Regions from separate parts of the Aliiglaciecola sp. 2_MG-2023 genome, predicted to be linked through region 3. Evidence: predicted binding sites of a transcription regulator. Region 3 holds the regulator's gene; each other region holds the start of a gene.

Region 1 (3,285 bases), on a different contig from region 3:
AGACACATGAAGGGGCTTTATAATCATAATTTCTCCTGAAAAAGTCACGTCAGTTTTCAAAATGTCTATAGGCATCTGACAACTAACATTGATTTAGTTCAGAGCAGGAAGGATACCAAGAGTGTTAAAAACTGTGTAAGTTCAAGATATTCAGATAGTTACAATTAACTTCGAAAGGATGATTCAGAATAATCAGAGCTGAGCATAAAAAAAACCCCGCTGATTAGCGGGGTTTTGTCTGTTTTTAACAACAGTAGGACGATGTTGTTATTATTCTGATTATTCTTATTTTTTTATTCGCCCTCTGTGTTTTTCTTAAAGAGTAGGTATTAAGAACGTCCACCAGTGAAGTCTGGGTATGCTTCCAAACCACATTCGCCAATATCTACACCTTCGAACTCTTCTTCTTCGCTTACACGAATACCGATGATAGCTTTAAGTATTAACCATACAACCAAGCTAGTTACGAATACCCATACAAAGATTGTGATAGCACCGATGATTTGACCAGAGAAAGAAGAACCATCATTTGTAATAGGTACTAGTAGAAGTCCTAAAAGACCTACCACACCGTGAACAGAGATAGCACCTACTGGATCATCAATTTTCATTTTATCTAGAGCAACAATGCTTCCAACTACCAATAGACCGCCGATAGCTCCGAACAAAGTAGCTTGCAGTGGAGTTGGAGTAGAAGGCTCTGCAGTAATAGCAACCAAACCAGCTAACGCACCGTTTAAAGCCATAGTAAGGTCAGCTTTACCAAACAAGATACGCGCTAGAATAAGTGCAGCAACTAGGCCACCAGCAGCAGCAGCGTTAGTATTCATAAATACTACAGCAACAGCATTAGCACTTTCTACAGTAGCTGTCGCAAGAACAGAACCACCGTTGAAACCAAACCAACCCATCCACAGGATAAATGTACCTAATGTTGCTAACGGTAAGTTAGCGCCTGGAATCGCATTAATTTTGCCATCGGCAGTATATTTACCTTTACGAGCACCTAGTATCAACACACCAGCTAAAGCAGCTGCAGCACCGGCCATATGTACAATACCTGAACCAGCAAAGTCAGAGAAACCTAAGTCACCAAGTGTATACATACCGAATACAGAAGCGCCACCCCAAGTCCAAGAACCTTCCATTGGATAGATGAAACCAGTTAAGATTACGGCAAATGCAAGGAAAGACCACAATTTCATACGCTCAGCGACCGCGCCTGAAACGATAGACATTGCAGTTGCAACGAATACTACTTGGAAGAAGAAGTCTGCTGAAGGAGCATAGGTAGCAGGTTCTGCTTCACCCGTTGCGCCGTCACCTACGATTCCGCTAAGGAACAATGTGAAGTCGTCTCCACCGTACATAATTGAGTAGCCACATACCATATACATGATACAAGCGACTGCGTACAAAGTAATGTTTTTAGTTAATATTTCAGTGGTGTTTTTAGCACGCACTAAACCGGCTTCTAGCATTGTAAAGCCAGCTGCCATCCACATGACTAAGGCGCCACATATCAAAAAGTAAAAGGTATCTAGTGCATACCCAAGTTCAAATGTAATTTCCATGATTTTCTCCTGCCCTGCTACTTAAATGGCTTCGCCGTCAGTTTCACCCGTACGGATACGTACTGCATGCTCTAAGTCATACACAAATACTTTTCCGTCTCCAATCTTGCCCGTTTTCGCTGCGCTAACAATAGCTTCAACTAAACGTTCAACATGATCGTCTTGAACCGCAATTTCCAGTTTAACTTTTGGTAAAAAGTCCACTTGGTATTCTGCACCACGGTACAATTCGGTATGACCTTTTTGACGTCCAAAGCCTTTCACTTCAGTGACAGTCAAACCATCAATGCCAATCTCTGAAATGGCTTCGCGAACATCATCAAGCTTGAAAGGCTTAACTATCGCAGTTACTAGTTTCATTGTGTTACTCCCGGTATTTTGAATTTGTTTTTATTGAAACGCTCCATTCTTAAAACAAGTCTTATGCCACTAATGTTTACACATAAAAATCAAAGACTTAGATTAAAAAAAGCAGATTAAACAGTCAACTTGCGCACCAATTGTGTGCAAATACCTATTTTTGCACGTTCTGGGTGCGCTGTCTGGATGTATTTCGAAAGTGTTGCTTTTAGGGAACTAAAGGAGGTACTGCAAGTCTATTGTCGAATCAAGTTCACAAATATTAATGCTGGATAGCGCTCACCTTGGATTTTGAACGTCAACAACACCTTGCAACCAAAACGAAAAACAATTCTCTACGAAAAGTGTTGTTTATTTCCGTGCTTGCTCATGGCCTGATTGGTTGGTGGATTTTGTCTCAACAACGAATTATTATCCCAACAAAAATCGAGCAAGAGGTTTCTGCGATCAACGCCAAACTCGTATTTTTGCCAGCGCCAAAAGTTGTGGAAGAAGCTGCCGAAATCGAAACTGTTGAACCGTTATCGGAACCAGAAGCGCTGGCCAAACCTGATGATAATCAACAAAAACAACAAGCAGACCAAGTTATTGAAGACGTAGAAGTAACTGAAATAGAAGTGTCAGAAACGTTACCACCAGCAGATACCATCGAACCTAATGAAGCGCCCGAAATTGTTGAACAGGTAACACCGCAAATCCCCCCTATTGAAAATGATTCAAGACGGGAAGATTTGCCTTCGATTGATTTTCCAGACAAAACTAACACTGACACTCAGGTTGAGACCTCACGAAACTTAGCGCAAAAACATTTGTTAGATCACTCAGCCCAAGCCAATCAACGCATGGCTGAACAGGAGGCGCAGCGCTATCGTCAGCAAAGAGAGTCGCCTGATTTGAATTTACCTAAGTTTGATCCCTTTAAAACGGACGATGAAAAACTAAGAGAAAGTAACTCGGTACGAGTGGATTGCAGCTCAACAGTAAATAAAACCATTGCCGTTTTATCCACCTTTACTGGTGGTAGTTTAGATTGCAGTAAACCGACCGATTTAGCGCCGTTCTTAGACAAACATGTGAAAAAACCAATGCCCCCCAAAGACAAACGTTAATGTCAGTTTTGAATATTAATAATTAACTTTTTGGTTAATTACCAAAAAGCCTTTCCCAAAAGCTCTTGCGCTCTTGGATCTTCGGATTTTTGGTATCACATTTATCGGCTCGTTTCGGCAGCACTTCTAATATGGCTGGCAAACTCATGCTTGTTTGACATCCCGCTTGCGTCGCTCTACCGGTTTGCGGATTGAAATGTGCGATCCCTAAACCTTTAGGGAAGCGACGAACGAGTGACTTA
Region 2 (3,285 bases), on a different contig from region 3:
ATGTACGTCACTTAATCGAGCAAGTATCAAGCTCTGATGCGAATGTGCTGGTGTTAGGTGAATCCGGAACTGGCAAAGAAGTTATCGCCCGTAATCTACATTTTATGTCGAATAGAAATAATGGGCCTTTTATACCTGTCAATTGCGGAGCGATTCCCGCTGAACTTTTAGAAAGTGAGTTGTTTGGCCATGAAAAAGGCGCGTTCACTGGCGCTATCAACTCTCGCAAAGGTCGTTTTGAACTTGCCGAAGGTGGCACTTTATTTTTAGATGAAATTGGTGATATGCCTTTGCAAATGCAAGTTAAATTGTTACGTGTTTTGCAAGAACGACAATATGAACGAGTAGGGGGAAATAAACCCATAAAATGTGATGTTCGCATTGTTGCTGCTACCCACCGAGAGCTAGAAACGATGATCGCTGAAGGCTCTTTTCGAGAAGATTTATATTATCGTTTAAATGTTTTCCCTATCGAAAGCCCGGCATTAAGAGAGCGCAAAGAAGATATTCCATTATTATTGCAAGAACTGGTCTCGCGATTGGAACAAGAAAATGAGAAATCACTGCGTTTTACCGAAAGTGCAATCAATTCACTGGTAGAGCACCTTTGGCCTGGAAACGTCCGTGAGCTTTCCAATTTAGTGGAAAGATTGCTCATTTTGTTCCCCAATCAAGTGGTTGATGTCACCGATTTACCAACTAAATATCAGTATACAGATGGTGATAACTTCGAACCTGACTACCCTGAAGAGTTGTTAGAACGTGAAGCTATAATCGCATTATTTAACGATACAAATGACAGCGATGATGAATTGGTTGATTCCGATGATAATAGCGAACAAGTTCAAAATGGTGAGTTACATACCAACTCAGCTTTGCCATCAGATGGTATGAACCTCAAAGAATATTTATCTGAATTGGAAATCAGTATGATAAATCAAGCGCTTGATCAGCAAGATGGTGTTGTTGCAAGAGCCGCTGAAGTCTTGGGGATGCGCCGTACAACTCTGGTTGAGAAAATGCGTAAATACGGAATTGTTCGCGACTAACGCGATGTTTTAATTGATACATTAATTGCGCTATTTTTTGATAAAACTCCCTCCCGTCATTTTGTTGACGTTTAATATTTCTTCTAAAATCATTTAACTCTTTGATATTAAGAGTAAAATAATTGGCATGCGATATGCTAAATACTCACTATATGTAATATTTTTGACGTGAGGACATTATGGCGCTAAGCAGTGTATTCAACATATCGTATGAAGACGACCAAAACCAAGTTCGCAGTACATCATCGTCTCATTCACGTGAGCTTGACCCTTGTTTAGCTGCACCTCAACCGCTGAATTTATCTACTACTGAAGTGTCGAAACAAGAATTCGAACAGTTGAAAAGCCAAGCCACTCGGCTTGAACACCTTTTACAGGTAATGCCGGCTGGCGTTGTCGTAATTAATGGACAAGGTCAGGTAAAACAAGCTAATGCCTTAGCCAAAGCGTTGTTAGGAGAGCCTTTAGAAGGGCAAGCTTGGCGAAAAATTATTGCCCGGTCGTTTAAACCTCAAGCCGACGATGGTCATGAAGTCTCATTACATGATGGTAGAAAGGTTAAATTATCAATCACGCCATTAACAGCCGAACCTGGACAGCTCATAGTTTTAACCGATTTGACTGAAACCAGACAGTTGCAGCAGCGCATTAGCCATATGCAACGCTTATCTTCGTTGGGCAAAACCGTGGCTTCGATCGTGCATCAAATACGTACACCTCTGTCGGCAGCCATTTTATACGCTTCTAATTTAGCAAGTAACCAACTTAGTGATAGTGCGCGAGAGCGTTTTAGTGAAAAGTTAATGCTCAGGTTGAAAGACTTAGAAGGTCAGGTAAATGACATGTTGTTGTTTGCTAAAAGTGGCGAAGAGCAAGTCGTTCAAAACATCTCTGTAGCAGAATTGATGTCTGAATTATTGGTTTCATCAGAAAACATGGTTCAGCAAGCAAACGCACAGTTGAGCGTGAAAGATATCGATCCACAATTAACAATTTTAGGTAACAAGCCCGCACTTATAGGTGCGCTACAAAATATTGTACACAATGCGATTCAAGAGCAGCCTGAAGATTGCCAGATAACTATTAGCTGTTTGAGCGATAGTCAGCAAGTGAGTTTACAAATCCAAGATAACGGCCCCGGCATAAATCCACAAAGTCTAAATCGAGTTTTTGAACCTTTTTATACGTCAAAAAGCCATGGTACAGGTTTGGGACTTTCGGTAGTTGCCACAGTGGCTAAATCCCACGGTGGTTCGGTGACTGTTTCAAATATGCCAGGCGCAGGAGCATGTTTTAGTCTCATGCTTCCAACCATTAAATCAAGCCAGACAACTAAACAGGCTTTGGGAGAGAAATCGTGAGTCAAACCAGCATATTAATTGTAGAAGATGATGCCGGGTTAAGAGAGGCATTAGTCGACACCTTATTACTTGGCGGTTATGAAGTGATAGAGGCAAACTCGGCTGAACAAGCGATGGTCAAACTCAGCTCACATAAAGTTGACTTAGTGGTTAGCGATATTCAAATGGGTGAGATGAGTGGTCTTTCATTACTGCGCAGTATTAAAAACAAGTTTCCCAGTTTACCTACTTTGCTTATGACAGCGTACGCCACTATTGATGATGCGGTTCAAGCCATGCGTGATGGCGCTACCGATTATTTATCAAAACCATTTAGTCCTGAAGTGTTGCTAAATTTGGTTGGGCGATATGCACCTGCTCAGCAGGTGGAGTCTCGCGATCCTATTGCTGCTGATCCACTAAGTATTAACTTGCTTAATCTTGCTAAGAAAGTCGCTACCTCTGATGCCACTGTAATGGTATTGGGACCGAGTGGATCAGGTAAGGAAGTATTGGCCCGTTATATCCATGATCAATCTAGTCGCAAAGACCAGCCGTTTGTAGCAATTAATTGTGCTGCGATACCAGAGAATATGTTGGAAGCGACTTTATTTGGTTATGAAAAAGGTGCCTTTACCGGCGCATTTCAAGCCTCGCCAGGTAAGTTTGAACTGGCCCAAGGTGGTAGTATTTTATTAGATGAAATCACGGAAATGGATTTAGCACTACAAGCGAAGCTATTGCGTGTATTGCAGGAAAAAGAAGTTGAGAGACTAGGTGGCCGTAAAACCATTGCATTGGATGTACGCGTAATTGCCACTAGTAACCGCGATTTAAAACAAGTGGTTAGTGACGGAAAATTTAGAGAAGATTTGTACTATCGATTAAATGTTTTT
Region 3 (3,285 bases):
CTAATTCACCAGGTACCTTGGGAAGGTTTCTAACATCGATACTCACGGCCACTTGGTCATATTCATCCATAACCGTATGGGTTAGAGTCGGTAATAGGTTAACTGGGATATTGTCGACACAATAGTAACCTAAGTCTTCTAAAGACCTCAGTGCAATAGACTTTCCTGAACCAGAGCGGCCACTAATAATTATCAGTTTCATGCAACGATTGCCTCGTATAACTGAGCATTATCTTCTGCACGACGAATACGTTTCAGAATTTCCTTATCACTTAATTTTGTCGCGATGGTTGCTAAGGTTTGCAGGTGTCCGGCGGCTTTATCTTCAGGTACTAAAATTGCGAAAAATATGTCCACAGGACAATTATCCACAGCGTCAAAGTTGATAGAAGGATCACTGGTGATTAGAACTGCGACCACATCCTTTAAACCCGAAAGTCTACCGTGTGGCAATGCAATACCATTCCCGATTCCTGTGCTGCCCATCTTTTCGCGGCTAACCAGACTATTTAAAATCGTTGTCTGATCAATGTCATCGATTTTTTCTGCCGCTATCAGGCTGATAGTTTCAAGAATTCGTTTTTTACTTGTCCCCTGGACTGCACAACTTGTGCAGTCAGGGGAAAGGATGTCTTTAATTTCCATTAATTAATCTAATATATGTTAATGACGCTTAATTTTTTCCTTGTGCTTGATTACCTGTCGATCAAGCTTATCTATCAATCCGTCAATTGCTGCGTACATATCGTTGTGCTCTGAGGTTGCAAATACTTCACCTCCGCTAAGATGAACTGTCGCTTCAGCTTTTTGATTAAGCTTCTCGACATTAAGAATGACATGGACATTGTTGATATGATCAAAATGCCTTTCTAGCTTTGTAAATTTATTGTCTACATAATCTCGCAAAGAATCTGTAATTTCTACATGATGGCCAGTAAGGTTAATTTGCATATTAGCGTATTCCTTCTGTTGTTGAGCCTACAGCAGGCTCTTGCGTTGGTTAGACGGTGGGATCGATAAAGACTCCCGGTATTTTGCTATTGTCCTACGGGCGACCTGAATACCTTGGTCTGCCAGTAGATCAGCAATCTTACTGTCGCTAAGAGGCTTGGTAGGAAGCTCTGCTGCGACGAGTTTTTTAATTAATGCGCGAATTGCCGTTGAGGAGCACTCTCCTCCAGAATCAGTTGCTACATGGCTGGAGAAAAAGTATTTAAGTTCATAAATTCCTCTAGGCGTATGCATATATTTCTGTGTGGTAACACGGGAAATAGTTGATTCATGCATATCTACCATTTCTGCGACATCATTTAACACCATTGGTTTCATCATTTCAGGTCCATGCTCAAAAAAACCAACCTGCTGCTGAACAATGCAGTTTGCGACTTTGAGTAAAGTGTCATTACGACTCTCTAGACTTTTTATAAACCACTTGGCTTCTTGCATATGCGACCGAATAAATTGACTATCACTGGTGTTTTTAGCGTTCCGGCTCATTGCCGCATATTGCTGATTTACATTCAGCTTAGGCAAACTATCGGGATTTAGCTCAACTTGCCAACGACCATTTTTCTTCATCACTGAAACATCTGGAATGACGTATTCAGATTCACCGATTAACAATGAACTACCAGGGCGTGGATTGAGTGTTTGCAATAACCGCATAGCTTCTCGTAATTCGTCTTCTTTTAGACGAGTTTTACGCATTAAAGTTCGGTAATCTTTACTGCCTAATAAGTCAGCATATTCGCTGATCAATAACTTAGCTTCATTTAACCAAGGGGTGTCAGGTGCAAATTGATTCATTTGTACCATTAAACATTCTTGCGGATTTCTTGAGCCTGAACCAATAGGGTCGAACATTTGAATACGTTTTAAAACGCATTCCACCTCATCAAGTTCAACCTCTTCATGGTCGAGACTAGCAAGAACATCTTCGGTGCTGATAGTGAGGTAACCAGACTCATCAATAGAGTCGATAATTGCGATTGCTATGGCAGTATCAACTTCAGAAAAAGGCGTTAAGCGCATCTGCCACAATAGGTGATCTTGAATATTTTCGGTTGTTTCACCTTGGAAAATTTGGTCGTCATCGCCGCCACTACCACCGCTTATTGAGGCGGGGGCTGAGGAGGCACTGATATATTCGTCCCATGTGCTATCTATGGGTAATTCGTCTGGGATATCTGCTTTTTCTAATGCCTCGTTTGTATCCATGGAATCAGAACTTGCGGATACCGTCTCCTCTGAGAACTTGTCATTACTGTCTGCTAAAGCGGAATCCCCAGTAGGGATATCTGAACCGTCTTCTACTTCTAAAAGTGGATTCGATTCTAACGCTTCCTGTATTTCCTGTTGTAAATCCAGCGTTGATAATTGCAATAGACGTATAGCCTGTTGCAATTGAGGCGTCATTGTTAGTTGCTGGCTGAATTTTAATTGTAACGAGGGTTTCATTTAGTTTTTTTATTCTTACTTGTTTAGCCACAAAGCTTTGGTTAAAAACAACATACCTCTACTATAGCTTGAATTGCTCGCCAAGGTATACATCTCTGACTTGTTGATTATTTAAAACTTCTTCTGCGGTTCCAGAAGCTATCAATTCACCATGACTCACAATATACGCTTTTTCACACACGTCTAGCGTTTCACGCACATTATGATCAGTTATTAATACACCAATACCTCTATCGCGTAGGTGTTGAATTATTTTTTTTATATCGTTTACTGAAATCGGGTCAACACCAGCAAAGGGTTCATCCAATAGAATAAACTCAGGGGCGGCCGCTAATGCACGAGCGATCTCGACTCTTCTGCGCTCCCCGCCTGATAAACTCATGCCAAGGCTGTTACGAATATGGTTAATATTGAATTCATCCAATAATGCATCCGCTTGCTCTTCTCGCTGATCAGAACTTAATTCTTTTCGGGTTTGCAAAATTGCCATGATATTTTGGTAAACGGTTAACTTACGAAATATAGATGATTCTTGAGGAAGATAACCAATTCCTTTTCGTGCACGGATGTGCATGGGTTGTAAGGTTAACTCGGTCTGATCAATATAAATCTCGCCTTTATCGAGTGGCACTAACCCAACAATCATATAGAAGGTGGTCGTTTTACCAGCACCATTGGGACCTAACAGGCCAACAATCTGTCCAGTAGAAACTTCAATGCTTACATCTCGCACCACTTGCCGAGATTTATAAGACTTCGCTAAATTGGTCGCTTTTAACGTTGCCATTAAGGTTTTTCATCCTGCAACTTGTCTTGCTCTTCTTCAGT

Evidence for each region. Region 3 encodes sigma-54, which starts transcription at its own class of promoters, with help from an activator protein. Its sites were predicted from a motif close to GTTGGCACGNNNNTNGNNT; they were not measured.
Region 1: a site for sigma-54 is predicted at 1,987-2,005, ahead of glnK (P-II family nitrogen regulator). Genes of this name have one in related genera too.
Region 2: a site for sigma-54 is predicted at 1,171-1,189, ahead of Q4567_RS01470 (PAS domain-containing sensor histidine kinase). Genes of this name have one in related genera too.

Annotation. Positions count from the first base shown of each region.
Region 1 is NZ_JAUORY010000002.1:129,241-132,525, reverse strand. It holds gene Q4567_RS02600 (DUF4382 domain-containing protein) at 1-27, opposite strand, end outside; gene Q4567_RS02595 (ammonium transporter) at 330-1,574, opposite strand; gene glnK (P-II family nitrogen regulator) at 1,596-1,934, opposite strand; gene Q4567_RS02585 (hypothetical protein) at 2,219-3,043, shown strand; gene mrcB (penicillin-binding protein 1B) at 3,078-3,285, opposite strand, start outside.
Region 2 is NZ_JAUORY010000001.1:358,978-362,262, forward strand. It holds gene Q4567_RS01465 (sigma-54 dependent transcriptional regulator) at 1-1,049, shown strand, start outside; gene Q4567_RS01470 (PAS domain-containing sensor histidine kinase) at 1,229-2,410, shown strand; gene Q4567_RS01475 (sigma-54 dependent transcriptional regulator) at 2,407-3,285, shown strand, end outside.
Region 3 is NZ_JAUORY010000020.1:75,541-78,825, forward strand. It holds gene rapZ (RNase adapter RapZ) at 1-202, opposite strand, end outside; gene ptsN (PTS IIA-like nitrogen regulatory protein PtsN) at 199-645, opposite strand; gene hpf (ribosome hibernation promoting factor) at 664-951, opposite strand; gene Q4567_RS17295 (RNA polymerase factor sigma-54) at 979-2,457, opposite strand; gene lptB (LPS export ABC transporter ATP-binding protein) at 2,519-3,244, opposite strand; gene lptA (lipopolysaccharide transport periplasmic protein LptA) at 3,244-3,285, opposite strand, start outside.